One region of the Rhodococcus sp. NPDC059969 genome, then DNA from elsewhere that is predicted to be linked to it. Evidence: riboswitches for the same ligand, from Rfam matches in the RefSeq annotation. Region 1 holds a riboswitch; each other region holds the start of a gene.

Region 1 (7,728 bases):
CCGGTCGGCACAAGGTGCGACCCGAGGATGAACCCATCCGAACCGTCGTTGCTGACAAACGAATCGATCTTCTCCGCAACTTGCTGCGGTGTACCCACGATCGGTCCACGCTCGAACTGATCGATCACCACTTCGCGCAGATTCAACTTCTTGCTCTCGGCTACCGCGCGCAGTTTTGCGACGGTCGCGAAACGATCCTGGTGAATGAAGGCGCGCCCCTGGATGATCGGCGGAGCCTCAGGATCCGGGGCGATATCGGGTAGTGGCCCTTCGGGGTCGTACTTCGACAGATCGAGATTCCAGATCTGTTCGAGCAGAACCAAAGCGGTCTGGCCGGTGACCTGCTGGTCGCGAATATCGCGGTACTTCTCGATCGCGTCCGCCTCGGACGTGCCGAGAACAAAACTCGCCGACGGCAAAATCTTGATGTCACCCGGGTCGCGTCCGGCCGCGACGGCACGAGCCTTGATGTCACGATAGAAGTCGGCCGCCTCGGGCAATTGACCATACGGTGAGAAGATCGCGTCGGCATTGCCGGCAGCAAAATCGCGCCCCTGCGGCGACACCCCGGCCTGCAGAATAACCGGGCGCCCTTGCGGGCTACGCGGCACCGTGAATCGGCCGTTCACATCGAAATGTGATCCGTGGAAGGCGAATTCACCGGCATCCGGTCGCGAGAGAAAGCGTCCTGATGCCTTGTCAGCAACGATGTCGTCGCTGCGCCACGAATCCCACAGTTGACGCACCAGCGCTACCGTCTCCTCCGCACGCTCGTATCGTTGCGCACGATCCAGGTATCCGCCGCGGCGAAAGTTCTGGCCGGTGAATGCGTCGAACGTGGTGACGACGTTCCAGGCGGCACGTCCTCCGGACAATTGATCGAGCGTCGCGAATTGTCTTGCCAGCTCGTAAGGCTCGTTGAACGTGGCGTTGATGGTGCCTGCCAAACCGAGGTGTTCGGTCACTGCTGCCAACGATGCAAGCACGGTGAAGGTGTCCGGCCTACCGATGATGTCCTGATCGAATATCTGTCCTGCACGTTCACGAAGAGCAAGACCTTCGGCGAGGAAGAAGAAGTCAAACTTCCCACGCTCGGCTGTTCGAGCGGTGTGCTCGAAGGATTCGAACTCGATCTGACTGCCCGCCTGCGGATCCCACCACGCAGTGTGATGGTTGACGCCGCCGAGGTAGGCACCCAGGATGACCTGCTTACGCTGCTGAGAACTCATGAAAGTGTATTCCTCGTCTGTCAGGCGGCCGGAGTGCCGGCGGCGTAGCGGTTGGGAATGTTGATGGGCAGACCAAGCAGTCCGCGAAGATTCGTCTGTGGGTATTCGGTGCGGAATACGCTGCGTCGCTGCAATTCCGGTACCAGCTCACCTGCGATCGCGTCGAGGTCGTCTACGACGACGCCCGGTCGCAACCGGAATCCGTCGATTCCCAACTGTTGCCACCGGAGCAGAAGATCTGCCAACTCGGCCGCGGTACCGGTGAAGGTCAGCGCGTCCGAACGGTATTCGGTACCAACCTGCGCGTCGAGTCGAGCGAGCCGTTGCTTTCCGGTTTCTTCCGGCGTATCGAAGAAGACGACGATGTCGGTGAAGACCCGAAGCGGTTCACCGGTGCGCTGCACGTGCTCTTCGGCTGCTCGCACCTCACCCAGGATTGCCGTGACCTGCTCGTCGTCGAATGGCGTCACGAACACCAGGTCAGCCGTGCGCGCTGCCAGTTCGTACGCCACGCGCTGATGCGCCAGTGCTGTGACGACGGGATGCCCCTGCGGCGGGCGCGGAGTCACCGACGGTCCACGGACCGACAAATACTTGCCCTCGAAGTCGATGTAGTGCAACTTGTCTCGGTCGATGAATCGGCGCTGCTCCACGTCGCGGATCTCGGCGTCGTCCTCCCAGCTGTCCCAGAGTCGCCGGATGACGTCAGCGGCCTCCGCAGCTTCGTCGAACAGGTCACGTACGAAGTCCGGGAGGACACCTGAAACGATCGACTGACGCTCGGCATCGGTGAGCGCTGGGATATCGCGTCGCCCGAACTGGGCCGCCTCGGACTCCGAAGCCGACACCTTCACCTGCCATCCGGCGCGACCGCGCGAGGTGTAGTCCAGCGTGGCAACGGCTTTGGACACGTGGAACGGCTCGGTGTGAATGGTGGTGATGGTCGGGATCAAACCGATGTTGCTCGTGACGGGTGCCAGTCGGGCCGCCACGAGATGTGCGTCGAGCCGCGCGCGTACCCGATCAACGGCGTCGTCGACGGGCGCGAGTGGGTCCGCCGGAACCGAGAGACTGTCCTCGATGGTGACGAAATCGAGCAGACCACGCTCGGCGGTCGTCACCACGTCAGTCCAGTACGACGCGCTGAACAGCTCACTCGGGCGCGAGTGTGGCTCGCGCCAGGCTGCAGGGTGCCAACCGGCACCGTCCAGCGCTACGGCGAGATGCAGCGGAGCAAGATGAGAAGAAGGGGTGGAGGTCATCGGCGCATACTCCTGTTCGAGAACTACTCGGGAGCGCACAGTGCCGACCGCAGAAACCGTCAGCACCCGACTGACGGTTCTCGTGGCGACTGCCGCTTGCGACACGCACCGCGCGTGTCGCCAGGTGTGATTCCGGGGCACCCCATCGGCATGAAGGGTTGCCGTCCAGCTAGCCGGTCCTTGTTGCTGGAGCTCTGCACCTACCTCGACGGTAGTGAGTACGCGACCGCCCGACAATCAACCCGAACCGTGCCGGCCCGCCGGAAACCGCCTGCCACCTCAGACGATCGAGCGCCTCGCCTTTTCGCTCTCGAGGATTCGAATGCCGGCGGCGCCGAGCCTCCGGACTCCCTCGGCCGCGTCGACGGGCTCACCGACCGTCACGTGAGCGCCGAGAGGAACGACCGAATGAACAATCGTCTCGTCGTAGACGTGCACCAGGTTGCACCCCTGAGCCCCGTCTCGACCACGCTGCCCACCGACTTCCACGTTCAGGTCCTGGGTGTAACACGTCGACGACGCCACGGACACGGGAATCCCGGCGAACGTCGCCGTCGTCGAATAGTGAAGGTGCCCGGCAAGAATCGCCCGAACATCACTGCCTCGCAGGACGTCTGCCAGCCGGGGCTGATCGCGCAACTCCACCAAGACTGCAAGATCCTGAATACACGGAACCGGGGGGTGATGCAGCGCCAGTATCGTTCCGTCGGGCGCGGGGACCGCCAACTCTGCTCGTAGCCAGTCCAATTGACGATCCGTGATCTCACCGTAGTGATGACCCGGAACCGACGAGTCCAGGGTGATCACCCGCAGTCCGTCGAGATCGTAGACGTTGTCGACGGGATGATCTGCTGCGTCCTCGCCCAACAGCAACGATCTGAAGGTGGGGCGGTCGTCGTGGTTACCCATAGCCCAGATGACCTGTGCATCGATCTCGGCCGCCACGGGTTCCACGATGGCTTTCAATTGCGCGTACGCGTCGGGGTGCCCCTCGTCGGTCAGGTCGCCGGTGAAGAGGAGTGCGTCGGGGCGTGCGCCCGAGGCCACTATCCCGCGGAGCACTTCCCGCAACCTCGTCGACGCATCCACGGCGTCGTACAACTCCCCCTGTGCTACCAGATGTGTGTCACTGAGGTGCACCAGAAAATGCTTCGGACGCGGGTACTCGGCATTCCGAACGCTCATCGGTCTCTCGCTTCCGCTTGCCGACGCGTAGGCGCCGGTGCGGCACCTACTGATCGTCGACACTAGTCAACCGACCAACAGTGACTGATCGGGGCACACCCGACGAACACGAAGCGAACTCCCGCGGCGACCCTCGGGATCGAGTAGTTGAAGCTGCGAGTAGTGTGTGGACAGTGTTGTTCCTGACCAGTCGGCGTTACGTCGACCTTCGCCTGCAGGCGAGCGCAATGTGTACGTGCTCGCTCTGACCTGACGCGTACCAGGAAACATTTCTTCGAATCTGCCCGGCCTCTGGTGCCGCGCTGCGTTTCGCTCCCTTGATTTTCGAAAGGCATAGTCATGCCCAGCTCCACCTCCACCGGCGTGCCGGAAAAGTCCACGTCCCGTTTTCCGTCCTGGGCGACGGCATTCGGACCGCAGATCGTCGCCGGCCTCGTACTCGGTGTCATCATCGGTCTCGTCGCCCGGGCAATGCCTGATGCGGCCGACGGCAACGTCAACTGGTTGGTCGGCACCGTGCAGACCATCGGTTCGAGTTACGTCAAGCTGCTCACCGTTGCGGTGATCCCGCTGGTGTTCACGGCCATCGTCAGTTCCATCGCCAACCTGCGACAGGTCGCCAATGCAGCTCGCCTGGCCGTGCAGACCTTGCTCTGGTTCGCCATCACCGCGTTCATCGCTGTGATCATCGGCATCATCGTCGGCCTGATCACCGATCCCGGTTCACGGACCGACGTCGCCGCCGAAGCCGCGAAGGAACCCAAGAGTTCCGGTTCGTGGTGGGCGTTCATCACCGGACTGGTTCCGAACAACTTCCTCGGGCTGGGCGCGAAGACTTCCGTTACCGAAGGTGTAGCGACCACGACGCTGAGCTTCAACGTCCTGCAGCTGCTCGTCATCGCCGGCGCAATCGGCATTGCTGCGCTCAAGATCGGACCGAAGGCTGCGCCGTTCCTCGAGTTCAACGCATCGCTTCTCGCGATCGTTCAGAAGGTCCTGTGGTGGATCATCCGCCTCGCCCCGATCGGCACCGCCGCGCTGATTGCCAACGCTGTCGCCACCTACGGCTGGGATGCGATCGGCTCGCTGGGCGTCTTCACCGCTGCCATCTACATCGGCCTGGCGATCGTGTTCTTCGTGGTCTACCCCATCCTGATTGCCGCACATGGCCTCTCGGTCCGGAGCTTCTTCTCCGGCGTCTGGCCCGCGACTCAGCTCGGCTTCGTCTCGCGCTCGTCGATCGGTACCCTGCCGCTGACCGAACGCGTCACCGAACGCAACCTCGGTGTTCCTCGTGAGTACGCCTCGTTCGCCGTTCCGCTCGGTGCCACCACGAAGATGGACGGTTGCGCTGCAATCTATCCCGCAATCGCGGCAATCTTCGTCGCCGGCTTCTACGACGTTCCGCTGACGTTCACCGACTACCTGCTGATCGTCGTCGTTTCGGTCATCGGCTCGGCAGCAACGGCCGGAACAACCGGTGCGACAGTCATGCTCACACTCACGCTCTCCACCCTGGGTCTTCCGCTGGCCGGCGTCGGCCTGCTCCTCGCCGTCGAACCGATCGTCGACATGGGCCGCACCGCAGTCAACGTCACCGGCCAGGCTCTGGTTCCGGTCATCGTCGCAAAGCGTGAGGGAATCCTCGACAAGGAGCGCTTCGACGCTCCCCGCAACGGTGATCCCTTCGCCGAGGAACTTGTCGACGCGTAACCCTCGATGACAACAGCAGCGTCCCCGCACCTGAGCAATACGGTGCGGGGACGCTGCTTTTCAACCGGAACTGCACAGACTGTCGTCGACCGTCAGACGCCAAGTGCCCGGGACAGAGTCGGCCACGCCTTCGGCAGTCGTTCACGCCAATACGCCCACGCGTGTGTGCCGTTCGGCTCGTAATCCACCTGCGCCGGAATCTTCAGCTCCTGCAACCGAGCGTCGAACATCTTGGTGCAGGCATGCGCAGCAACCTCGATGCCGCCGCCGATCACCAGACGCTCGAGCAGTTCAGGAGTCTGCAGCGTCTCGTCGGATCCGGGAAGACCGTTCGCCGTCGACACGTAGATTTCCTTGCCTCGCAACTTCTCCGCGTTGATCAAAGAATCGTGCGCCTCCCACTCCGGGCCTCCTGGCACACCCCAGATGTTGGCCGGATCTCCGCTTCGGGAAGAAATCGTGGCCTGAATGGCAGTTCGCCCAAGCGGATCCATCGTGGAGTAGCAGCCACTGAAAACCGCGACGCCCCGGTACATGTCCGGAAAGCGTTGGGCGAGCATCATGGCGCCCATCGCGCCCATGGAATTGCCGGCAATCGCGTTGATGCCGTTGGTCTCGAGTCGTGCGTCGATCAGCGGTGGCAGCTCTTCGGTGATGAAGGTTTCCCACTTGTGCAGTCCCAGCCGCGGATCCGGATTCTCCCAGTCCGAGTACAGGCTCGCGATTCCGCCATTGAGCATCACGACGTTGACGTTCTTGTCGGCGAAGAACGCCGGGGCGCCGCCGATCGTCATCCATCCGCTGCTTTTCTCTCCGGCGTCGACACCCTCGAGCATGTACAGCGCTGGGCGCGGAACCGAATTGTCAGCGGGTAGCAAAATCTCGACGCCGACCTCGCGTCGAAGTGCAGGCGACGCCACCGTCAGCCTGACCGCCTGTGGTGCGGTCACCTTCTCGCCGACGATGGCCGGGACGACGATGTCGTCGCGCAGGTCCGGTTTGGGGCCCGGATCCTCCTGAAGTGGTCCCGGGATCGTCGACCCCGAGCTCACGCTTCCCTCGACGCTGCCCAGACTTCCCGAGCTTCCCGAACTACCCGAGCTTCCCGAACTACCCGAGCTTCCGGAACTCGGCGCTGCCGTCGACAGTCCGCCCAATTGCAAAGAAAGTGCACAGACGGCCAAACACACCGCACCTGTGCGCGCAGATCGAATCCACGCACGCCGCTCAGTCCTCATGAAACTCCCAAACCAGTCAAAGATGTTTCCGTGAACATACCGTGCAGTTCGGACTTTCTTGGACAAACGACCACGACAAGATCTGTCGGACGCCGCCACTAGGCTGGCCCCGTGCAACCGGACTCAGTCAAGGCCCTCGACCTCGACCGAGTTCGCGCTGTCGTCGGCACGACAACCTACGACCGCGGACTTACCTACCTTCGGCAGAATGCAGTCGAATCCATCGCATGGAACGACACCGCTGACACCTTGACCGGCGCTGTATCGGGAACTGCGCGAGAGCCGTACACCTGCACGATTTCGGTAAGTCGCAGCGCGGCCGGTGCTGCCACATTCACGCGTGGCCTCTGCACGTGTCCCGTGCGGATGAACTGCAAACACGTGGCCGCGTTGGTACTCGCAGCGGTGGCCGAGGCGAACACGACGCCACGACAACTCGGATGGGACCGCGCGCTCGAGGAGTTGCTCCGACCAGACCCCGACGGCCGCACAACTCCCGGACTCGGCATTCAATTCATCGCGCGAACCAAAGGCGCATCGACACGGCTCCTCGTCAAACCAGTGCAACCAGGAGCGAGAGGGTGGATCTCCGGCGGACTCGCCTGGAACAAACTCGGAAGCACCTTTCAGTTCCCTGCCGACCACATCCGGGTTCTACGCGACATTCATCTCCTCCACAGCGCCGGCAACCATTACCGACATCAGAATGCCGCGGAAATCGATCTTGCCGGGTTTCCGAGCCCACAACTCTGGTCGCTTCTTGATGAGGCGATCAGCGTCGGCGTTTCACTCGTTCACTCGAAGGCCGGCCTCGGCAACATCTCCCTACTCGACGACGCCAACATCTGCCTCGACGTACACGGAGCGGAAGACAACAATCTCCGTCTCACGCCCCGAATTCAGACCGATGGGCACATCATCACCCATTCCGACTGGGGACTTGTCGGTTCGCCGGCACATGGTGTCTTCACGCTCGACGCCACCAACGCGATCACGCTCGCACCACTGGACACACCGGTCACCCATCAATTGAGGCAGTTGATCGACTCCGGAAAGTCAGTCGACATACCCGCCGAGCATCGGGATGCGTTCACTTCGCGG
Region 2 (7,728 bases), on a different contig from region 1:
GCCAGGTGGTCGCTGTGCACAGCACTGCGGCAGAGGATGCCAGTCTCACGTTGCTCGCCGATCGGCTCGGACTGGTGGTGCTCGGAGTATCCGACCCGTGGCAGTTCAGCGTGGATCTTCGTGATCTTCTCTCGAATTCGCGGGCGGTGATGGCCGACGCGGTACTGCGGGCGACACACGCGGGCCAGCGTGCCGGTGGAAGCGTCGAGAATCTTCTGTCGGTGTTACTGAACACCTTTCAGCGTTCGTTCATTCTCCTGGACTCGTCCGGACGTCCGCTGACCGGTGCTGACCTGTTGTCGGACGACGATCGAGCGGCCGCAGGTACGTTGTCGGGCCGCGGGGCGCCCACCACTGTCGAATTGGACTCCGGCGGGGTTCTGATCGCATGCCCGGTGATGTCCGGCGCAGCCCGAGAGCCCTGGCTGGCGGTGCTGCTCCCGGTGCGTCAGAGCGTCGAAGAGGCTTCTCTCTCAGTCGTTCTCGATGTGGCCTCGTTGGCTGTCGGTCACCGGCTGGCCGTTGCGCGTATGGTCGATGAGCGCGAAGCGCGTCGGCGTAGCGCGTTGCTGGGTGAACTCGTCGACACGTCCGCAGACGCCACACCCGGACTGCTCAGGCGCGCACTCGACGCCGGTTGGGCGCTGGACGGCTGGCACATCGGCATCAAAGTCCTGGCCATCGGCGAGGTTGACCTGGTGGCCAGGCGCACTGAGGTTGCAGACGCCCTCGCAGCGGAGGGAATCGACGCCAACGTTGTGGAACAGGCTGACGGCTGGGCAGCGTGGACGACTCTGCCAGGTGAGCCGCGACCGGAGGCGATCACCAGGATTGCCGAACGTATTCGCACAGCTCAAGCGCGGTTGGAGCCCACAATGGAGACGTGGGTGGGAGTGGGACGCGCGCACGATGGCCCTGCCGGTATCGGAGCGTCTCTGTCGGAGGCGGGGGATGCCGCTCGTCTCGCCGGTTCCCGGTCGCACACCGGCCGGTTCCTGCACGTGGACCGCCTCGGGCTGGCGCAGTTGCTGCTGGCGTGGACGCGAACCGACACGTTTCAGCCCGCCGCCGCGGCACTGCTCGCGCCGCTACGAGATTCGAGTGGAGAGTTGCTCGAGACTCTCTCGACGTACCTCGACGAAGAATCGTCTCTGGCTCACACCGCAACTCGAATGGGCTTGCACCGCAACACCGTATCGAGTCGGATCGATCGAATTCAGCGCCTTCTCTCGGTGGATCTGGCCGATCCGGAAACCAGGCTTGCACTCCACCTCGCCTGCCGAACGATCGCGCCGTGACGACGGGCTTCGCAGCTTCGTCTTGACAAGCACGGGAAGTTCCTGCCATCCTCGTTGCCAGGTCACGAGTACCAGTGTTCAGCCCCGGCTTGCTGGTCGGCAACCCTCCTCCGCGGTGGGGTGCTCCGGGTGACGACCCGGCTGCGTTCGAAAACGAATGCGGCAAGCGCGGACTCTTCCGGGGCCATCACCCGAACGAATGAGTCCTTGAACGTGAGGATTGTCTTCGATGACTGCTGTATTGAGTGCCGACACCTGCTGCACCGCTCCGATCGCCAAGGTTTCGGGTGCTGACCTGCAGGTTCCGCTGGTTCAGGGCGGCGAATGCTCCTACGCCAACTTCGACTACGCCGCGAGTGCGCCGGCATTGGCCCAGGTCACCGACCGTATCGCCGAGTTGTTGCCCACGTACGCCAGCGTCCACCGCGGTGCCGGCTACGCGTCCCGGATCTCCACCCTCACCTACGAGAACGCTCGTGAATCCGTTGCTCGTTTCGTGAACTGTGCCGACGATCAGGTTGTCGTCTTCACCCGAAACACCACCGATTCGCTGAACCTGCTGGCCCAGTGTGTCCCCGGCAGCACCGTTGTCCTCGACGTCGAGCATCACGCAAACCTGTTGCCGTGGAACGACGCTCGTATCGTCACCGCCGCAGACACCATCGAAGAGACCATCGAGCGTCTGATCGGTGAACTGTGCACCAAGCCTGCCGCACTGCTCGCAATCACCGGCGCCTCCAACGTGACCGGTGAGATCCTGCCGATTGCACGCTTGGCTGACATCGCTCACCGTTGCGGCGCACGTATCCTCGTCGACGCTGCTCAGTTGGCTCCCCACCGTCGCATCGACCTGCAGGAATGCGGCGTCGACTACGTAGCGTTCTCGGGCCACAAGCTGTACGCGCCCTTCGGCGCCGGCGTTCTCGTCGGCCGCCGTGACTGGCTCGACGAAGCTCAGCCGTACCTCGCCGGCGGCGGCGCCGTGCGTGAGGTGACCATCGGATCCACCGAGTGGGCTTGCGCGCCCGCACGCCACGAGGCCGGTTCGCCCAACGTGCTCGGTGCGGCAGCTATCGCGACCGCCTGCGAAACCCTGCACGCTCTGGACTTCGACGTCATCGCCGAGCATGAGAAGGCGCTCACCGCCCAGCTCACTGACGGCTTGTCCGCCATCGAAGGCGTCTCACTCGTACGGCTGTGGAACGACGCTCCTGACGCCGTCGGAATCGTCACCTTCACCGTCGACGGATTCGAAGCGGGCGAGATCGCCGCATTCCTCTCCGCCGAGCACGGCATCGGAGTTCGCGACGGTCGCTTCTGCGCACATCCAGTTCTCGCACGCCTCGGCCTCTCCGGCGGTGCAGTTCGCGCCAGCCTCGGCCTCGGTAGCAGCTCGGATGACGTCACGCGGTTGGTCGACGCCGTGAACATCCTGGTTTCGAATCAGCGTGATTGGAAGTACGCGAAGACGGCAGGTGCGTGGAACCCTGTGCCCGAGACCCGCCCCTTCCTCGGAGCCGCAGACGACAATGCCGGCGCAGCCGAGTGCGTCTGAGCTGAGCTCGGTCCCCGAAAACTCGAACGGACAACTAGCATGGCAGCCATGGCACCAGCGGACTTTCCCGCCACCCCTTCGAGAGTGAGCATCACTCTCGGTCAGTGGTGCCGTCGCCATGTAGATCTGTGCCGCACCTCGTCAGGAATGTGTTCGAGCTGACGATTCGTCTCGCTCATCCCACACTTTTCTGATTTTCGGAGGTCTCACATGTCTTCACTCGCTTCGCATTCTCTGCACGTAGCGGTCGAGTTGACCGGATCCGGTCACCATCCGGCCGCTGAGGGCGCACCCGGCAACCTGCCCATCATCGGCGGCGACTACTGGGTGGACCTCACCGAGGGCGAAAAGGCTCTCGATTTAGCTTCATTCCCTACCAATGTGGTTCGGATTCGCGCTGCGGATCTGCGTGAGGCACAGCTCGAACGTGCACGGATACGCGCTGCCGTCGCCGAAGAAGGACGCGATCCCGACGGCGTCGCAGTGCTGGTCGATCTCGAGATTCTGGTCGCGCCGGAGGCTCGCTCCGCCCGGAAAGAGCTTGCACAGTTGGACAGCGCGTTGACCTCGCCGCGGGTTCCCGTTTCGCTTCACTACGTCGGAACGCCTTCCGGTCTCGGCAGTTTGATCGCCGATATCCGAGCTGCCGATGTCGCCGACGGCGTTACGTTGTTGCCTCTCGCATTGCCCCGCACTCTCGAGCACCTGGTGGACAGCACCATTCCGTGGCTTCAGGATCGGGGACTTGTCACACCGTCCACCGCGGTCGACGAAGTGCTCAGTCGTTTCGGGCTGCCGCCCCGTCAGCGCACTCTCGCGTCCTGATCCTCACCGATTGCATCTGCGTACAGGTGGAACAGCGACGGTAGTTTGTCGACGCCGTCCACCTGTGCCAGCAGCGTCCAGCACTGTGCCGTGACGGAGCGCGCCCGCTTGCCGATCCAGTTGGTGGGCAGTAATTCCGGTGGCAGTAGCGGATCCGGTTCCATGGCTCGCGTGAACTCCGCCGCGAGCTCGATGGTCATCGTGACAGCATCGGTGCCCGGAGTGTTCTGCAGTTTGTGCAGGCGTGCGGTCGCTACGTCGAGCAGCCGTTCATATCCGTCAGCGATCTCGCCCAATGGCCACAACTGCGCGGCAATCTTCACCGGGTCTTCGTGCATGCCCACTTTCAGATCTCGAGTGGTGAGAGAAGACAGGTGCTGTTCGACGTCGAGTTCGGCGGCCGCATCGAGAACGTACGGTTCCCAGGCGTGCGGCGAGACGTACAGACCGCCCTGGACGAGCGCGCCGCCGAGGTAAACGACCCTGGTGCGCAGCGCATCTCGTGCTTTCCGTGACGACTCCGGAATTGCGAATCCGACCAGATGCCAATATCCGTCCCACGGTGTCGCAGTGGTGCGATCTTGTTGATAGGCCAGCCGAACGAAATCGACGTCGGGTTCCATCTCGCGCACGGCTTTCGGTGTTGCTCGTAGCGTGGACTGCCGCCCGCGACCTTCCTGAGTGAACTTTCCCTCGGTGACCAACCGTTTGATGCACAGCCGAACCTGTTGATCTGTTTTGCCGAGGGCGTCGGCGGTGGCATAGAGGGTGTGCCCGTCGACAGTTCCGTCCGTGCGCAGTAGCCCCTCGATCAAAATCCTCGTGGGTACATCGACGTCTCTGTCGGTCATCGCCCTGCCCTTTCCTCGCGTCTCGACATCTTCGCCCATAACTGTACTATCGAAGTCAAAACGATCGTTTTCACTTCGTACGTTAAGGCGGGAAGATGGCAGTGCAATCGAAGAGTGAGAGGAAGAGTAGCCCTCGTTTGCGCAGGTGGGTGGTTACTTCCCTGGCAGTGGTCGTTGTCCTGATCGTTGGACTTGTGGGCTGGACGCTGTACCAGAACAGCTACGACATCCGCGAGGAAAAAGTGACGATCACTGGGGGATCGATGCCACTCCAGGGAGTCCTTGCATTGCCCGAGCATGGTGACGGCCCCTTCGGGCTCGTGGTTTTCGTCCACGGAGACGGACCGATCGATGCAACACACGACACCTTCTATCGGCCGCTCTGGGAGGCATTCGCAAAGGCGGGGTACGCGTCACTCTCCTGGGACAAGCCGGGGGTGAACGGGGCGCCGGGCAACTGGCTCGATCAGAGCATGGACGATCGGGCGGCGGAAACGGAAGCGGCAATCGCGTGGGCGCGGGGGCGTTCGGATATCGATCGCTCTCGGATCGGTCTGTGGGGTGCCAGCCAGGCGGGGTGGGTGATGCCCAAGGTGGTGAACCTCGACCCGGACGTCGCATTCGTCATTGCCGTGGGCCCGGCGATCAACTGGCTCCAACAAGGTGAATTCAATACCCGTGCAGAGCTTTCCGAGAGGAATGCGCCGGCCGAAGAGTTCGAGAAAGCGCGGGTCGACCGTTCGAAGAACTTGGATCAGTTGGCACGCGATGCATCGTTCGGCGATCTCGTGGCCTCCGGCGAGGCTGACGGTCTCACCGAAGACCGGTGGAACTTCATCCGAAAGAACTACCTCTCGGATGCGCGAGCCGATCTCGAAACCGTGAAGGTTCCGGTGCTCTTGATTGTCGGCGGACAAGACGTCAACGTCGACGTGGCAGACACCGAAAGGGTGTATCGCGAATTGCTCGACGCTCCAGGGCAATTGGTGGTCAAGAAGTACCCCGACGCTACGCATTCGATCGTGGACAAGGATCTCGAAGACTCGGAAGTGAGGTCCGCTCTAGTGGCCGTCCTTGCTCCCCGTTCGATCTTCACCCCCGGGTATCTAGCAGAACAGACTGCATTCTTGGAGGGAATTCATGGCTGACGGAATCACGGTTGTCGCTCTGGGCGGTGCCGGTGCCATGGGCTCGGCAGCAGTTCGTCTGGCCGCAACATTGCCGGGAATCGGCAAGGTAGTAGTCGCGGATCGCGATATCGATGCTGCGAAGCGTCTTTCAGTTGAACTGGCGCAGGCGTCAGCGGAAGTCGAGGCGCGCAGCATCGACGTCACGGACGGTCGCATGCTACGTGAATTGCTTGACGGCGCAGACGTGGTCGTCAATACGGTCGGACCGTTCTTCCGTTTCGGCGTCGGCATTCTCCAGGCAGCGATCGAGACCGGGACTCACTATCTCGACATCTGCGACGACTGGGAGCCGGCCGTCGACATGCTGGAATTGGACTGTGCCGCGAGGGGAGCCGGAATCTGTGCGGTAGTCGGCATGGGCGCAAGTCCCGGGATGAGTAACCTCCTGGCCGCGATGGCAGTCTCGCGATTGGACGTGGTCGACGATCTGTATACAGCCTGGCCGGTTGATGTCGAGGGCGAGGACGAGTCGGTGGACACATTGAGTGCAGCCGCCGTTCACTGGATGCAGCAGATCAGCGGCCAGGTTCCGGTGGTTCGTGCGGGGCGAATCGTCAACGAAGAACCATTGCGTTCCATCGCACTCGAACTGCCCGGCGGACGTCGGGGGAACGCTTACGTGGTCGGGCATCCGGAGCCGGTGATGTTTCATCGGACCATCAAGCCTGCGGGGCATTCGGCAAATCTGATGGTCATCACTCCGGAAACCGTGGCGTTTCTCGACGTTCTCCGCGCCGACATCGACAAGGGGAGAATCGATCTCGACTCGGCCGCTGAAGAATTGGGCAAGCCTTCGCTCGGACGGATGATCCGTGCTGCGCCTCGAATGCTCACGCGCGCCGGCCACGGATCCTTGCCGTTGTTCTTCGCCTCGGCCACAGGGGCGCTCGAAGGTCGAGAGATGCGCGTCGTGGCACGTATTGCCGACGATTCGCCGGTATCGGAGTTGCTGTCGGACATGGCCCGTGCGACTGGAATCCCTTTGGTGCTGGGCCTTGCTCAGGTTGTATCCCGGCTGGCCGACGGAACGATTTCGGATCGGGTCGGTGTGCGCTCACCGGAGAGTGTCATCGATCCGGAAGTTCTGTTCACAGCGCTGGCGCGATTGTTCGATCGAACCGATTGGAGGGAGATCGTTACCGTCGAATCCGAGTTCCGCTAGTCAGTTCGCGGCGTGCGATCCGATGCGACTGCGGATTTCGGCGTCGACTCGGTCTGCGTCTTTGGGGCTGAACGAGGGTGCTCCACGGCCGGTGAGGGTGAGTACCACCGCAGTCTCCTTCCACGGACGTGAAAGATCCAGGCTGTACCACGAGCTGAAATCTGTTGTTCCCCAGATTCGTAGGCGTCCGCTCAGCCACGACATGACTCCGAGGTCGACGGATTCGATCTGCGAGTACGGGACGAACTTGCTGACAAACGGGAAGTAGTAGTGGCGGATCGTCACGCCCTGATTGTCGATCCGGACGGTTCGGTCCTCGTAGATTGTCGATGTTCCTGCACTCACAGTGATAACCCGGTTCCTGCTGGTCGATGCTCTCGGTGGCTGCCTGAAAACCAACCATACAGTCTCTATTAGGACAGGCTGCGAGCGCGGGCGTCAAGTGCTGGTGGGCCTTGAGACGACGAGATCGCTCACCGCGATCTGGGCATTGCCGATTGCCGTCTGAACTGGTTCACAACTGCTCGATGCTCGGGCGAGCGCAAGAACTGCGGTGAGCAGGGCAGCGTCGGGTTGTCCTTCGAACGGTCCGCCCTCGACATCGAACTTTCCGGCCCGCAACTGCTTTCGGGCGTTGATTCCCAGTTGTGAAATGACCTCGTCCATGGCGGTCAGACACTGGGCGAGCGCGCCGATGGACCAGTAGAGATCGGCGGCAACGACGGGTGTCCCCGACGCCACGGTGCCGGCGCGGCGTAATCGATTGTGGGTGTCGAGCAGTATCTCGGGCAGTCCGTGGTCTGCGCAGTGTTCCATCCCGCCGCCTCCGTAAGGTGTAAAGTTAGGT
Region 3 (7,728 bases), on a different contig from region 1:
TGCGGTGGCGTGGTGCCCGGGTAGTCGAGTTCGACGAGGTCTTCACCGGGGGCGCTCAGGTCGTCTTCACAGACCTGGTAGACGGTCCGGAAAACGACGGGTTCCCATTCTTCGGTGTAGAAGTCCATCGTTTCGCGGAACCACTCCAACTGATCCTGTTGCTCGGACAGTAGAGAACCCGCACCTCGGATCACAACTACATATCCGGCGCCCAATCCGAGTACGTCGTCCAGATCTCGCATGACGTCGTCGAAAGCATCCTTGTTTCGCCCGAAGTGGGACGGAAACTGGAAGGCCGCCGCGAACTCGTCGAAGACCTGCGACGTAGTCCGCATGTTCTCGCCACGAACCACCCGAACGACAAAATTCTCGCCACGGAGTTCACGTGCAAGATCATCTGCAACGGCCGGGTCGCCCTGCAGCGCCACCGAAGCGACATCCGAAGACGGATCCAGCCACTGCGCCACGCTGACCGTAGACGAATCGGACATCAGCGAATCCTCACAAACGTGTCGTAGTGATCGAGGGTGTACCAGGCCGAACCGTCGTTGCCGGTGACGATTCGCTCGGCGTCGCGGCCTTGGCCGTTCTTCTTCGCGTTGACGTCCCATTCCTGATAGACGACACGTCCACCACCCGCCCCGACAGCGGGCAGACGCCCCTCGCTGTTGCGGAAGGTGATGCCGCCCTTGGTTCCCGGCGCGTTGGCGGAATCGGGCCACCTCCCGGCGTCGATCTCCACGAGCGTGGCGAGAACTCGCGCCGGCGCATCGCTGTTTGCCTGCTGCGTTGACTTGGCAGCGGAACTCGACGGCGCAGAACTCGACGGCGCAGCCTTGGTGGTGGCGCCAGGCTTGGCTTGAACACTCGAGGACTGAACGCTCGAGGACTTGGTGACCGACGACGCCGAACTGTCGGAGTCGCGTGAAGAAAGCGTCACCGCCAGCACCAGCGCCACCACGGCAACGATGACGGTGATGATGGCGTTGCGCATTTTTGCGCTCGGCATCTTCAGACCTTCAGGCATGCGCGTTCCTACCGGTACGAGACGGTGACAGGTGCGTGGTCCGACCAACGGAGGTCGTAGGACTCAGCGCGTTCCACGAGGGCAACCTTGGCCCGCTCGGCGTAGCCGCGGGTGGCAACCTGGTAATCGATACGCCACCCCGAGTCGTTGTCGAATGCCTTGCCGCGGTACGACCACCACGAGTAAGGACCATCGACACCAGGGTGAAGGGTGCGGAAGACGTCCACCCACGCGGAATCGTCGGCGAACAGAAGGTCCATCCACGCGCGCTCCTCCGGGAGGAATCCCGAAGACTTCTTGTTGGTCTTCCAGTTCTTGAGGTCGAGTTCGGTGTGTGCGATGTTCCAATCGCCGCTGACCACCACGTGGCGATCGGCCGACTCGGCCGCTCCGGCGGTGGAGGCGAGGTGAACTGCGAAGGACGCCATGAACCGTTCCTTCTCCTCCTGCTTCGGTGTGAGCGCCTCACCGGACGGCAGGTACAGGCTCGCGACGGTCAGATCCGCGAAGTCGGCTTCGATGTATCGACCGGCTTCGAGAAATTCGTCGTCTCCGTGACCGATCCGCACCGCGTCGGGTTCGGTGCGTGAGAGCACCGCGACTCCGTTGCGTCCCTTCGCGGACGGCTCGGCCGAGACCAGGAACCATCCGTTGCCGAGCGCTGGCTCGAGGGTCTCACGAAGCTGATCGTCCGACGCACGCGTTTCCTGAAGGCAGATGAAATACGCCGACGTCTTCTCCAGCCAATCGAGCATGCCCTTGCGGGCCGCTGCTCGAACGCCGTTGACGTTCACGGACGTGATGGTGTGGGGAGCAAGAATGTGGGAGTCAGCAGTTTGTGGCACGGCAAGCACCGTAGCCGATTCCACCGACGCGGATCGGCGCCCAGGTCAGCGCACGGCCCTACGCTGCAGAATCACTGCAATCGCCAGCACGGCAAGACCCGCGACCGCCAGCAAAGACCCCACTGCCGCCGGCGCCGTGTACCCGTAACCGGCCGCGATCACGACGCCGCCGATCCACGCTCCGAAGGCGTTGGCGATGTTCAGCGCGGCGTGATTGAGAGACGCAGCCAGGGTCTGAGCGTCCTCGGCGACGTCCATCAGCCGTGTCTGCAGACCTGGAACCATCGAGGACCCCGCGAGGCCGATGAGGAAGACGAAGATCAGTGCCGTGTAGGGATTGCGCACAGCGATCACGAAGACCGCGAGGATCACCACGAGGGATCCCATCGACAAGAACAGGCCCTTCATCAGGGCACGATCCGCGAGGTATCCGCCGACGAAGTTACCGGCCACCATGCCCAGTCCGTAGAGCATGAGTGCCAGGGGAATGAACGAAGCGCCGAGCCCGGACACGTCGGTGAGCGTCGTACTGATGTAGGTGTAGACGGCAAACATGCCGCCGAACCCGACCATGCCCACGATCAGCGTCATCCACACCTGGACGCGGCCCAGCGCTCCGAGTTCGGTGATCGGATTCGTCACCGGCATGCCGTCCAAACGCGGAATCCAGACGAACAGCGAAGCAACGGTTGCCACCCCGATCACGGCGACCAAAGCGAAGGCGCTGCGCCAGCCGAGTGCCTGACCGATCCAGGCGGCGACCGGTACCCCGATCACGTTGGCCACGGAAAGACCCATCATGACCATCGCCACGGCCTTGGCGCGTTTTCCCGGTTCGGCCAGGTGAGCTGCGACCAACGCGGCGACTCCGAAGTACGCGCCGTGCGGCAATCCGGCGACGAAGCGAGCCATCATCAGCGTCGTGTACGAGGGAGCGAAAACCGAGGCGGCATTGCCGACGGTGAAGGCGACCATGAGCGCGATCAACAGTGTGCGGCGCGGTACCCGTGCGGTGAGAGCAGCGATCAGCGGAGCGCCGACGACAACCCCGAGCGCGTACGCGGAGATCACGTGACCTGCGATGGGTTCCGAGACGCCGAGCCCGGATGCCATTTCCGGGAGCAATCCCATGGCGACGAACTCGGTGGTGCCGATACCGAAACCGCCGAGGGCGAGAGCGAGCATCGCCGGACCTCTGGTGGAACGAACCCCGGGTGTCGAGGCGTCAGAACGGGAGAGGGTAGACGAAGTCACTGATCAATTGTGATCTCACACCTGGTTGAACTTCCAAGTGAGAGCGGGTGAGTTCACTCACGTGAGACCGCGAACACAAATGGGACGCCCGGTTTCCCGGACGTCCCATTCGAAAGGTGAAGCGGTGAATCTACTTCGCGGCCATGGCCTTCTGCAGGTTCACGTCGAGTGCGCCGAGGAACTCCTCGGTGGTCAGGTAGCCCTGATCGCCGCCGACCAGCATCGAGAGGTCCTTGGTCATCTGGCCGCTTTCGACGGTCTTGATGACAACGTCTTCGAGCGCCTGCGCGAAGCCGATGACCTCAGGGGTGCTGTCGAGCTTGCCACGGTGCTCGAGCCCACGGGTCCACGCGAAGATGGACGCGATCGGGTTGGTCGAGGTGGGCTTGCCCTGCTGGTGCTGACGGTAGTGACGCGTCACGGTGCCGTGAGCAGCCTCTGCCTCACAGGTCCGTCCGTCCGGCGTGAGCAGAACCGACGTCATGAGGCCGAGCGAGCCGAAGCCCTGGGCCACGGTGTCGGACTGGACGTCACCGTCGTAGTTCTTGCATGCCCAGACGTAGCCGCCCTCCCACTTGAGTGCGGAAGCGACCATGTCGTCGATGAGGCGGTGCTCGTAGGTCAGACCTGCGGCATCGAACTCAGCCTTGAACTCGGTCTCGTAGATGTGCTGGAAGATGTCCTTGAAGGCACCGTCGTACGCCTTGAGAATGGTGTTCTTGGTGGACAGGTACACCGGGTAGTTCTGCTGCAGACCATAGGTGAGCGACGCGCGAGCGAAGTCACGGATGGAATCGTTGAAGTTGTACTGCCCCTGAACGATGCCGCCGTTCTCGGGGAAGTTGACCAGTTCGTGCTCGATCGGTGCGCTGCCGTCCTCGGGCGTGTAGGTGATCATCACCTTGCCGGGGCCGGGGACCTTGAAGTCTGTGGCGCGGTACTGGTCGCCGAATGCGTGACGGCCGATGATGATCGGCTTGGTCCAGCCCGGAACGAGTCGCGGAACGTTGGAGATGATGATCGGTGCGCGGAAGATCGTGCCGCCGAGAATGTTGCGGATCGTTCCGTTCGGGGAACGCCACATCTTCTTGAGACCGAATTCCTCGACACGTGCCTCGTCCGGCGTGATCGTGGCGCATTTGACGCCGACGCCGTGCTTCTGGATCGCGTGCGCTGCGTCGATGGTGACCTGGTCGTCGGTCTCGTCGCGGTACTCGATACCGAGGTCGTAGTACTCGAGGTTCACATCGAGATACGGATGGATCAACTTGTCTTTGATGAACTGCCAGATAATGCGCGTCATCTCATCGCCGTCGAGTTCGACGACGGTGCCCTCAACCTTGATTTTGGACATGGGTGCTTCGCGTCCTCCTAGGAAGTTTCCCTGGTTACACGGTTGCGGTCACACTTTGTGAGTGGGTCCGCGAACGGTTCGATTATCAAACCTAGACGGTGTGGACTGATCTCGGGAGATGAGTCCCAAACAAGACAAGCGTACTGCTAACCCGTGAGGCCGCAACCGGCAGGTCCACTCACCGGTCTCTACTCACGAGTAACTTTTGCCTGCTAGTGGGCTACGTCGCTCTGCCGCGCGTGCGGTTGCGGCTCACATTTCGCCCCGTGTCAGGACTGCGCTCACTTCCCGGTAGAATCCGACTTGGTCATGAGTGCCAGCGTCAAGCCCCGGCTCGCTGGACGGCAACCCTCCAACCGCGGTGGGGTGCCCCGGGTGATGACCAGGTTTCCCGACGTGGATCTGCTCGCGCAGTTCCACCGCAATTCGGGTGACAAGCGCGGGTCCGACAGGGACGGACCCCAGACCGGGCCGAGCCCCACGGAGGTATTTCAGTATGTGTCGCACTTGTAGATAGACCCCAGCACGGGGCGGCGATCATTCGCCCCCGTCCGACATCTATCCGTCAGACCACTGGAGTGAACAAATCATGACCGACAACACAGCCGACGCCGCAGCAGCTTCGGATCCGACCGCGAACTGGTCGTTCGAGACCAAGCAGGTGCACGCCGGGCAGACAGCGGACACCGCCACCAATGCGCGCGCTCTGCCGATCTACCAGACCACCAGCTATGTCTTCGACAGCACCGATCACGCTGCCGCACTGTTCGGGCTGGCCGAGCCGGGCAACATCTACACGCGAATCATGAATCCGACGCAGGACGCCGTCGAACAGCGGATCGCCGCCCTCGAAGGCGGAGTCGCCGCACTCCTCCTGTCCTCGGGTCAGGCTGCCGAGACCATCGCGATCCTCAACATCGCCGAGGCCGGCGATCACATCGTCTCGAGCCCGTACCTGTACGGCGGCACGTACAACCTCCTGCATTACACACTTCGTAAGCTGGGCATCGAAGTCACGTTCGTCGAGGATCCCGACGATCTCGAGCAGTGGCGCGAAGCCGTTCGCCCGAACACGAAGGCGTTCTACGGCGAAACGATCGCCAATCCCAAGAACCACATCCTCGATCTACCTGGCATCTCGTCGCTGGCCCACGAGAACGGTCTTCCGTTGATCGTGGACAACACCGTGGCGACGCCGTACCTGCTCCGCCCACTCGAGCACGGCGCCGACATCGTCGTTCACTCCGCCACCAAATACCTTGGTGGACACGGCACCGCGATCGCCGGCGTCATCGTCGACGGTGGCACCTTCGACTGGACGCAGGGTCGCCACACCAACTTCACCACCCCGGATCCCAGCTACCACGGCGTCACCTTCGCGGACCTGGGTGCCCCGGCGTTTGCACTCAAGGCGCGCGTCCAACTGCTGCGCGATCTCGGCTCCGCCGTGGCACCGTTCAACGCGTTCCTCATCGCGCAGGGCATCGAGACCTTGAGCCTGCGCATCGAGCGCCACGTATCCAACGCACAGAAGGTCGCCGAGTTCCTCGACGGCCACGGCGAGGTGGCCTCCGTCTCCTACGCGGGACTCCCCTCCTCACCGTGGTTCGAACGTGGAAAGCAGCTGACGCCCAAGGGGACCGGCGCCATCGTCACCTTCGAGCTGCCCGGCGGGATCGATGCGGGCAAGAAGTTCGTCAACGCCCTGACGCTGCACAGCCACGTCGCCAACATCGGTGACGTTCGCTCACTCGTGATCCACCCCGCCTCGACGACGCACTCGCAGCTCACCCCCGAAGAGCAGCTCGCTTCGGGTGTCACGCCCGGGCTCGTCCGCCTCGCGGTCGGCATCGAAGGAATCGACGACATCCTCGCTGATCTCACCGTCGGCCTGGCTGCGGTGGCAAACTCGTGACCGTGAACGAATTGGAGCCCAGGATCGACCTCCTGCCCCCGGCCGACGGCCAGGTGGGGTTCGTCGACATCGGCGCCCTGGAACTCGAGAGCGGCGCGGTACTCCCCTCGGTTTCGCTCGCCGTTCAGCGGTGGGGTGAGCTGTCCCCGAACCGCGACAACGTCGTACTCGTCGAGCACGCACTGACCGGAGACTCACACGTCACCGGTCCGATCTCCGCAAATCAGCCCTCCCCCGGCTGGTGGAACGGGATGGTCGGCCCCGGCGAACCGATCGACACCGGCGAATGGTGCGTCATCGCAACAAATGTCCTCGGTGGCTGTCGCGGCACGACCGGTCCCAGTTCACTGGCCGACGACGGCAAGCCGTGGGGCAGCAGGTTCCCGGAGATATCCATCCGGGATCAGATCGCGGCGGAGAAGAAGCTCGTCGATCTCCTCGGGATCGACCAGTTGGCCTCTGTGGTCGGCGGATCCATGGGCGGCATGCGCACCCTCGAATGGGCAGTTACCTACCCGGACAGCATTCGCTCCGCGTTGGTTCTCGCAACCGGTTCACGGGCGACTGCAGATCAGATCGGCACCCAGACGACGCAGATCGCTGCCATCGTCTCCGATCCCGAGTGGCAAGGCGGTGACTATCACGGATCGGGCCGGGCACCTCGCGCCGGACTCGGCATCGCTCGCCGCATCGCGCACCTGACGTACCGCACCGAGTCCGAACTGGATGCGCGCTTCGAGAACTCCGCCCAGAACGACGAAAACCCGTGGAACGGTGGACGATACGCTGTGCAGAGTTACCTGGAACACCAGGCGGACAAGCTGGTCGACCGCTTCGACCCGAGTACGTACGTCCTCCTGACCGAAGCCATGAACCGGCACGACATCGGCCGAGGACGCGGCGGCGTTGCAGCGGCGTTGGCATCGATCACGGCACCGGTCGTCGTGGGCGGCGTGGATTCGGATCGGCTGTATCCCCTCCGTTTGCAGGAGGAGATCGCCGACGGAATTTCCACGTGCAGCGGCCTCGAGATTCTCAAGTCCAAGGACGGCCACGACGGATTCCTGACGGAGGCGGACGCCGTCGCCGGACTGCTTCGCCGAACGATGGAGTTCGCACGCACGGCTCGCTGATCCGGCACAGAGCCACATTTTCAGAATTCGTCAATGTCGGGAAAACCACAGCTGATCTGCGGGTTTTCCCGACATTTTCATTGGCGAACGTGAACCGGCGCGGCTAGCATCGGCGAACGTGAATCAGCCATGCTCGACGCGCCTGCAGGCTACGTACATTCCCGAGCACATGTCCTTCGCGTTCTGGGGTGACGCAGACC
Region 4 (7,728 bases), on a different contig from region 1:
CACCTAACACGTAACCGGCGATCAACCATTTGCGTTCCAGTCGATCAATGAGCAATTGCGCGACGAAGTAGCCGGGGATCTGCGCGATCCCGACCACCAAGGTGAACAGGAACGACTTGGTGATTGTGAATCCCTTGTCCGTCACAAGCAGCGTTGGCAGCCAGGTGGAGAATCCGTAGTGGGCGCCCGTCAGCGCGAACCACAACAGCCACAACATCAACGTCGTGCGTGCCAATGGCCCGGCCCACAATTTCGTCAACGGCGCAAACATGCCCCCGGCACTGACGTTGGACTGCGTTGGTGCGCTCGTCTGGGTCCGCGCGGTTTCAGTGAGAGCCTCGGGATCGACCTCGCATTTTCGTTCGAAGTCCTCGATTATCGCGGTGGCTTCGGCGACCCGCCCACGTGAGAGGAGGTACCTGGGTGACTCGGGCATGCTGCGCCGCCACCAGAGAAGCAAGACTACGGGCAGTGCTGCGATCACTGCCGCGATCCGCCAACCGGTTTCGGGGTGGGGTGCGATCACCACTGGCGCCAATACTCCTGCCAAGATGTACCCGAGCGCAAGGAAACTGATGGTGCGGGCGACGAATCGGCCACGGACTCGTGCAGGCAGAAACTCGGAGATATACGGCGCGATCAAGGTGGCCTCTGCGCCGAGTCCGATGCCGGCGAGTATCCGCCAGACAAACAGTTCGGGAACCGTCGTCGATGTCCCTATCAAGAGACTGCAAAAACAGAACACCAGGAGCGCGGTGAGCATCATTCGCCGACGGCCGAACCGGTCCGCCAGAACACCGGCTAACAGAGCGCCTATCAGGTAGCCGACGAAAATCGACGACAGCAGCCACCCCGCTGTGCTTTTCGGGATGTGCCAAATCACGATCAGTGCTGAAAGCGCATATGACATGAGCGCGCCGTCGAACGAATCGAAAGTGTAGCCGAGTCCACCCATCAACATCAGCTTGCGATGAGGGCGTCCGGGCTTGAGTCGATCGAGGCGGAGCAGCAAATCGTCCTCATTCGAGACTGCATGTGAAACGGGTAATTCGGTCAAAATTCCTCCAATCGACGGGAATGTCGTCGGCAACGCTAGCTGCATTAGGTGTGTTCTGCAATACTTGTTGCATTGAAAATATGAGTTTGCTCACCATTGGGGTGGGGGCCTGACCCGCCTCGGTAACAGCGGGCGTTTCCGACTCGAGTGCCTGGATCTATCCGTCTCGGTGAATGTCCGGTCACCGGGAACGTGCTGTGCGTCACTCCGCCGAGAACTTCACTATTAGCGGGTTGCGGCCGATTCCTGGCCGCGTCTACTGGAAGTGAGGTGGAATCTCCGTGTCGAACTCGAGATCTCGGCGTATCGGGAAAGTCGGCCGTGTCGCCGTGGCGCTGCTCGGTGCCGGTGTCCTGTTGGTGGGCTGCGCGAGCAGCAATGACGACAGCGGTACCGACACGACGACCGCGTCGGGAGACATTGTGACCGGCATGGTCAACGAGCAGTCCGATCCGGGGAGCGCTGTCGCCGGCGGGACGATGACCTACGGCGTGCAGGTGCTCGTTCCCACTCTCGACCCGACCAAGACTGCCGCACGCGGCGGTTCCGGCGGTGAAGCCTTCGCTGCTGTGTACGACGTCCTGATGAGTTACGACACTGCGAGCGGCGAGTTCGAGCCCAAGTTGGCTGAATCGCTCGAGACAGCTGACGACGGAGCCACCTGGACGCTGAAACTTCGCGACGGTGTGAAGTTCAGTGACGGCACTGCGCTCGATGCCAACGCGGTGATCGCGAGTATTGATCGGTACAACGCAGGCAAGGGCAACGGCGCAGAACTGTGGCTGGCATCGGTCGCCTCGATGAAAGCTTCGGATGCCACTACCGTGGTCTTCACTCTGACTACGCCCTGGATGCGTTTTCCGTCGATGCTGGCCCTCGGCCACGGAATGATCGTCGCTCCCAGCTCGCAGCAAGGTGACAAGTTCACTGCGGTTGGAGCCGGACCCTTCACCGAAGATGTCTTCACACCGAGCGTCGAGCGAATCTTCAAGGCCAACCCTTCCTACTACGGCGGCGCTCCCAAGCTGGACAAGTTGCGGATGGTTGCACTCAACGGTCCGCAGGCCAATCTCGAATCATTGAACAGCGGACAGCTCGACGTCGCTTACATTCGTGGCCTGACGTCGGCGATCAATTCTGCCAAGTCCGCTGGTTACCCCGGCTACATCGACGTGCTCAATGCCGGAAGCGCCGAGATCGTCAACAACCGTGAAGGCCGACCGGGCTCGGATGTTCGCGTTCGACAGGCTATCGGCTACGCGCTGGACACCACGTTGATCGATCAGCGAGTGGAAAACGGTGAGGGACTGCCGGGCTCGGAGTTGTTCGGACCGACGTCCCAATGGCATGTAGACACCCCGGGTATTGCCTACGACCCCGAAAAGGCGAAGGAACTTCTGAATCAGGCAAAGGCAGACGGATTCGACGGCACTCTTGACTACGTCGTTCTCAGTGAGCCGAAGGACCATGCGATCGGCCTCGCCGTGCAGTCACTGTTGCAGGCCGTCGGGTTCGAGGTGAACTTGATCTTGGCCAACAACGCCGGCGACATCGTGCAGAACGTCTACGTCAAGCACGATTTCGACCTCGCGCACGCGGGTATCGGAATGTACGAGTCGATTCTCGATCTCGGATTGTTCTCCACGACCAACAGCACCTCGATGGCGAACACCGCGGGTTACGCCAACCCCGCTATGGATCAGTTGATCGCTGATCTGCAGCAGACGAAGGACAACGCGTCGGCGCTGGCCGTGATCAGCAAGATCCAGACCTTGTGGAACGAAACGGTTCCGTCGGCTCCGGTCGGTGGATTGGCCTCTTTCTGGGCTTGGCAGAAGAACGTGCACGGTGTGGTTCCGACCGCAACGGGCATCATGTTGTTCGACCAGGCATGGATGGGCGCTGAGTAGCCATACGCGCAACCCGAGAGCCCCGTCCGACGTGAGTCGGGCGGGGTTTTGTCGTGCCCAGCTCGATAGCGTGAACACGCAACCCTTTCGATCATCGTGATTCTTTTGAAATATGTTGCTAGTCAAGGTAATTCGAATGATCGAATTTGACTTGCCTGTCGTGGTCGACATAGATTGCATCCACCATCCAGAGTGGCTGAGAGACCTGGCTCGATGATGCCGCAGCAACCCGCTACCTAACCGCAGTGTGGGTGCTACCGCCAGGACCGATGGAGGACGCATGACTGTTTTTGCCGTGGGTATCGAATTGGACGGCGAGGGTACTCACCCCGCTGCCTGGCGCCGAAGCTCGCACCGCCCGGACCAGCTGCTCACGGGTAAGACCGTGCGCGATCGCGTCTCGGCTGCCGAGAATGCGGGCTTCACGTTCGCGACGTTCGACGATTCCATCCTTCCTCCGAGCGGTGACGTAGTCGGTCGTATCGACGCTGTCTCGAGGGCGGCGTACGTGGCGGCGACGACCAGCACGATCGGGCTGGTCCCCGTCGTCGGGACCACGTACGCCGAACCATTCCATACCTCTTCGCAATTGGCGACGCTCGACTACTCCTCCCGCGGGCGCGGCGGCTGGCTTGCCGTTCCGGTCGAGGACGACGCTGCGGCGAGGGCGTGGGGGAGAGCTCCGGTGGCAACGGAGTCGGCGCGTCAGCAGGAGCAGCGGGATTCGGTCACCGTCGTGACTGATCTCTGGGACTCGTGGGAGGACGACGCCGTCGTCCGTGACTATCTCAGTGGACGGTTCCTCGAGCGTGATCGTTTGCATTACGTCAATTTCGAGGGCGACACGTTCTCGGTGAAGGGGCCGGCCATCGTTCCGCGGCCGCCGCAAGGCCAGTTGGTGGTCTTCGGCCGCTACGGCGCCATCGAACCACACCAGGCGGATGTTGTTCTCGTGTCCGGTGATTCGGTGGAGGCCATCGCACAGTCGGCTGCCAAGGCGCGCGATGAGGGCGCGTCATTGGTGGTCGCCGAGGTCGATGTGGCTTTCGATACGCCGAATCTGTCTGCGGCGCAGCGGCTGACTGAGCTGAACTCGCACGGGAAAGCCGTCGACAGTGGTCGACTGCTCCTGGCTGCAGATCCGGGGGAGGCGGCCGCAGTTCTGAAAGAGTTGGCCGGGCACCTCGACGGTGTTCATTTCCACGCTCTCGTGATCGACGAGGACCTCCCTGTGCTGGCCAAGTTCGTGCTTCCGGGGTTGTCCAAGGCCGGGTTGACGCGGCGCCCCGTTCCGGGCTCGACGCTGAGGGGCAACCTCGGGCTGCAGCGGCCCGCAAATCGATTCGCCCACTCTTCCTGACTTGACTTCGTGCTAAGGATATTTCGGCTATGACTGCATCACGCTCCGCCGTGCCTCGACCCGACGCTCACGTTCACTTCGGCGTCTTCTTCCAAGGGGTCAACCACACCACCATCTGGTCCGATTCCGCCAGTGGATCCCAGATCGACTTCGAGACTTTTCGGCGATTGGTACTCACCGCCGAGCGAGGTCTGTTCGACGCATTCTTCCTCGGCGAGGGCCTGCGGCTTCGTGAACAGAACGGCAAGATTCTCGATCTGGATATCGCCGGCCGCCCGGATGCAATAGCGCAGTTGGCCGCACTCGCCGGTATCACCGACAAGATCGGGTTGGTCGCGACGCAGAACACCACGTACAACGAACCGGCCGACCTTGCACGTCGGCTCTCCGGCCTCGATCTACTTTCCGACGGACGAGCCGGCTGGAATGCGGTGACCACCGACAACGCGTGGACGGGAGAAAACTTCCGTCGCGGTGGTTTCCTCGACCACGCCCTACGCTACGAGCGTGCCGGGCAGTTCATCGAAACTGCGCGGGCACTGTGGGATTCGTGGACCGACGACGCGATCTCGGTCTCTCGGACGTCCGAGAACTGGTCGAATCCGGGAGCCGTCGGCGAGGTGCACAGGCAGACTTCGCAGTTCGACATCTCCGTGACGCCGACGCTTCCCCGAAGCCGCCAGGGGCATCCGGTCATCTTCCAAGCGGGTGATTCGCCGAGTGGACGCGATTTCGCGGCGACGCATGCCGACGTCATCTTCTCGCGACACGGGACACATTTCGACGGCGCTCTCGACTTCGCCGAGGACATTCGGGCTCGGTTGAGTAAAGCCGGGCGACCCGAAGACGACGTCAAGATCTTGCCGAGCACGCAGATCGTGTTGGCGGAGAACGAGTCCGAGGTGGAGGAGAAGGCTCGGTGGGTCCTCGAAGGTCAGTTCACCGGCCAAACCGCACTCTCTCTCGTCGGTCTGGTGTGGGGTAAGGATCTTTCCGATCGAGACCCGGACGGTCCACTCCCCGAAGAAGATCCGGTTGCTCGCCCGGTCTCGGAGACGCGCGGTTCAGCGCGGGACGGTAACGACCCCATTGCAATTGCGCGTGAATGGCGCGCTCTCGCGGAGGCAAAGAATCTGTCCCTGCGTCAGGTCGCCATCGAAACCTCGCAGCGTTCGGGTTTTGCGGGCACTCCCGGGCAGGTCGCCGACCAGTTGGTGCATTGGGTGCGCAACGGAGCCTCGGACGGCTTCAACATCTCGCCGTACCTGGTGCCGACCGGACTCGACGAGATCGTCGACTGGTTGATCCCGGAACTGCAGGAGCGTGGGGCGTACCGCACCGAGTACTCCACGTCGACGCTGCGGGAGCACCTTGGGCTGCGACCGGCGCTCACGCGTCGGGCTTCTCACGAAGCTGCGGGGTAACGGGTCCTGTCCCACACAGTCACAGCGGCGGCCGAATCCACCAAGCTCGATTCGGCCGTGCGCTGGGAGATCGTCGTCTGCGTAGCGGCGGGTTTCACCACCCTTCTCGATTCAGCGGTGCTCGGAATCGGGGTCCCGTCCATCCGGGCGTCGCTGGGCGCGTCGACCTCCGAGGTGCAGTGGATCCTCGCGAGCTATTCGCTGACTTTCGGCTTGGCCCTGGTGCCGGCGGGCCGACTCGGTGACGTCGTCGGGCGTCGACGCTTGTTCTTGGTCGGGCTCAGCATTTTCGCGGTGATGGGAATCCTCGGAGCGTGTGCGTCGGACCCGTCGATGATCGTTTTGGCTCGGCTGGGACAGGGGATCGGTGCAGGCACCATCAGTTCGCAAGTGCTCGGCATCATCACCGACCGGGTGTCCGGAAAGGCACGGGCGAAGGCGCTGGGCGCGTACAGCACCGCGGGTGGTCTGGCCGGCGTTTCCGGACCGATCCTCGGTGGTGTTCTGCTGAAGTATTCCGATCCTGACTTCGGGTGGCGGCTGCTCCTGATCCTCAACGTGCCGTTTGCCGTGGTCACGCTGCTTCTGGCGTTTCGCTTTCTGCGCCGTGATCGAACCACCCGATCCGGCGCGTCGATAGATCCGGTGGGGTTGTGCCTGCTGGCGGCTACGACCGGGCTCCTGTTGTGGCCCATCGTGACCCGAACGAGTGTCACGGTGGCCGCGGCTTTCCTGATCGGTGCTTTCGGCGCTGCTGTCGCCTTCTGGTTCTGGGAACGTCGGTATGCCGTCCGCGGAGGTACGCCCGTGCTACTTCCGTCGTTGATCGCCTCTCGGGGATTTCGACTCGGTACGACGGTTGCGCTTTTCTGGTTCGGATCCATCCTCGCCGTCAACGCGGTACTCAGCCTCTATCTGATCGAAGGTTTGGGCTTCGCGCCGCTGAGTGCGGCGTTGATCATGACCGGCAGTTCGCTCGCGATGGCACTGACGTCGGCCTTCGGGTGGCGGTTGGTTGCCAGGTTCGGCCGAGGTGCGGTCGTTGTTGCGATAGTCGGGGAGATTCTTGTCATCCTCGGCTACATCGCGGCGGTCAATCTGATTCCTCGGGAGTGTCTGATCCCGGTGCTGGTAGTCCTGGCCGTGTTGTCGGGAGTTGCCAGTGGCTTCGTCGACGCACCCAATCGGGTGTTGACTCTCGAATACGCGCCGGCGGGCGCGAACGGAGTTGCAGCGGGCTTCCTTCAACTCTCGCAGCGGTTGTCGGCGACCATCTCTCTGGCAGCGGTATCGGGGTTGTATCTCGGTGTCCTCGGGTCGTCGACCGACGGATACGGACGTGCGCTCGGAATCGCGCTGGCCGTCTGCGTCGTCATGTTGATGCTCTCGTTGGCGGGAGCGGTGGCAGACAGCCGTCGGAGAAAGACGTGAACTGGCATTTTGTGGGTCTCCTCGGTCCTTCGGAGGCAGAGCCCGTGTGACTCGTGGGACTTGTGTTACCCATGGGTTAGGAGTCGTGGGACGATACTTGTGTGGTGACCGGTCGCAGCGAAGACAAGCCCAACGGTCGCGGGAGTGGAGAGCCAGTTAACTCACCCCGCGGATCGTCGGACAAACGTGACCGCACATCGACGCCCTTTCGCGCTCGAACGGCGATGTGGACGAATCGGCCACTGTTCGATTTTCACATGATCGTCGGTCTGGTCGTGCTGATCGTCGCGTTCGGACTACTGATGGTGCTCTCGTCTTCGGGCGTCGAGTCCTACGTTCTGTCCGGGACGTCGTACGCCAGATTCTGGCCGCAGTGCATGTTCGCAGCGATCGGTCTCGTGATGTTCGTGGCGGTCGTGCGCTTACCGACCGAAACGATGCGCAGAGCTTCGCCGTGGCTGCTGATCCTGTGTCTTGTTCTGCTTGTCCTGGTGCTGATTCCAGGTATCGGTTCCGAACAGATGGGTGCTCGCAGCTGGTTCGTGA

Evidence for each region. A riboswitch is a leader RNA that binds a small molecule or an ion and turns the genes downstream of it on or off. The one in region 1 is predicted to bind S-adenosylmethionine.
Region 2: it holds a riboswitch for S-adenosylmethionine, as region 1 does, so the genes downstream of both, ACFWAD_RS17700 (aminotransferase class V-fold PLP-dependent enzyme) here and ACFWAD_RS27170 (LLM class flavin-dependent oxidoreductase) in region 1, are expected to answer to the same signal.
Region 3: it holds a riboswitch for S-adenosylmethionine, as region 1 does, so the genes downstream of both, ACFWAD_RS15445 (bifunctional o-acetylhomoserine/o-acetylserine sulfhydrylase) here and ACFWAD_RS27170 (LLM class flavin-dependent oxidoreductase) in region 1, are expected to answer to the same signal.
Region 4: it holds a riboswitch for S-adenosylmethionine, as region 1 does, so the genes downstream of both, ACFWAD_RS09045 (LLM class flavin-dependent oxidoreductase) here and ACFWAD_RS27170 (LLM class flavin-dependent oxidoreductase) in region 1, are expected to answer to the same signal.

The regions. Positions count from the first base shown of each region.
Region 1 is NZ_JBHWUF010000013.1:141,080-148,807, forward strand. Features, by position in the region: gene ACFWAD_RS27165 (NtaA/DmoA family FMN-dependent monooxygenase) at 1-1,229, opposite strand, end outside; gene ACFWAD_RS27170 (LLM class flavin-dependent oxidoreductase) at 1,250-2,596, opposite strand; SAM riboswitch class IV at 2,579-2,692, opposite strand; gene ACFWAD_RS27175 (phosphodiesterase) at 2,771-3,676, opposite strand; gene ACFWAD_RS27180 (dicarboxylate/amino acid:cation symporter) at 4,016-5,389, shown strand; gene ACFWAD_RS27185 (alpha/beta hydrolase) at 5,482-6,627, opposite strand; gene ACFWAD_RS27190 (SNF2-related protein) at 6,739-7,728, shown strand, end outside.
Region 2 is NZ_JBHWUF010000006.1:26,460-34,187, forward strand. Features, by position in the region: gene ACFWAD_RS17695 (PucR family transcriptional regulator) at 1-1,298, shown strand, start outside; SAM riboswitch class IV at 1,359-1,473, shown strand; gene ACFWAD_RS17700 (aminotransferase class V-fold PLP-dependent enzyme) at 1,528-2,853, shown strand; gene ACFWAD_RS17705 (hypothetical protein) at 3,064-3,678, shown strand; gene ACFWAD_RS17710 (PaaX family transcriptional regulator C-terminal domain-containing protein) at 3,657-4,568, opposite strand; gene ACFWAD_RS17715 (alpha/beta hydrolase family protein) at 4,679-5,677, shown strand; gene ACFWAD_RS17720 (saccharopine dehydrogenase family protein) at 5,670-6,881, shown strand; gene ACFWAD_RS17725 (hypothetical protein) at 6,882-7,226, opposite strand; gene ACFWAD_RS17730 (hypothetical protein) at 7,320-7,697, opposite strand.
Region 3 is NZ_JBHWUF010000004.1:347,057-354,784, forward strand. Features, by position in the region: gene ACFWAD_RS15420 (barstar family protein) at 1-491, opposite strand, end outside; gene ACFWAD_RS15425 (ribonuclease domain-containing protein) at 491-1,027, opposite strand; gene ACFWAD_RS15430 (exodeoxyribonuclease III) at 1,036-1,881, opposite strand; gene ACFWAD_RS15435 (MFS transporter) at 1,918-3,126, opposite strand; gene ACFWAD_RS15440 (NADP-dependent isocitrate dehydrogenase) at 3,257-4,480, opposite strand; SAM riboswitch class IV at 4,786-4,926, shown strand; gene ACFWAD_RS15445 (bifunctional o-acetylhomoserine/o-acetylserine sulfhydrylase) at 5,070-6,395, shown strand; gene ACFWAD_RS15450 (homoserine O-acetyltransferase) at 6,392-7,528, shown strand; gene ACFWAD_RS15455 (DEAD/DEAH box helicase) at 7,647-7,728, shown strand, end outside.
Region 4 is NZ_JBHWUF010000002.1:14,710-22,437, forward strand. Features, by position in the region: gene ACFWAD_RS09035 (MFS transporter) at 1-1,057, opposite strand, end outside; gene ACFWAD_RS09040 (ABC transporter substrate-binding protein) at 1,339-2,967, shown strand; SAM riboswitch class I at 3,148-3,243, shown strand; gene ACFWAD_RS09045 (LLM class flavin-dependent oxidoreductase) at 3,248-4,327, shown strand; gene ACFWAD_RS09050 (NtaA/DmoA family FMN-dependent monooxygenase) at 4,357-5,751, shown strand; gene ACFWAD_RS09055 (MFS transporter) at 5,809-7,182, shown strand; gene ftsW (putative lipid II flippase FtsW) at 7,407-7,728, shown strand, end outside.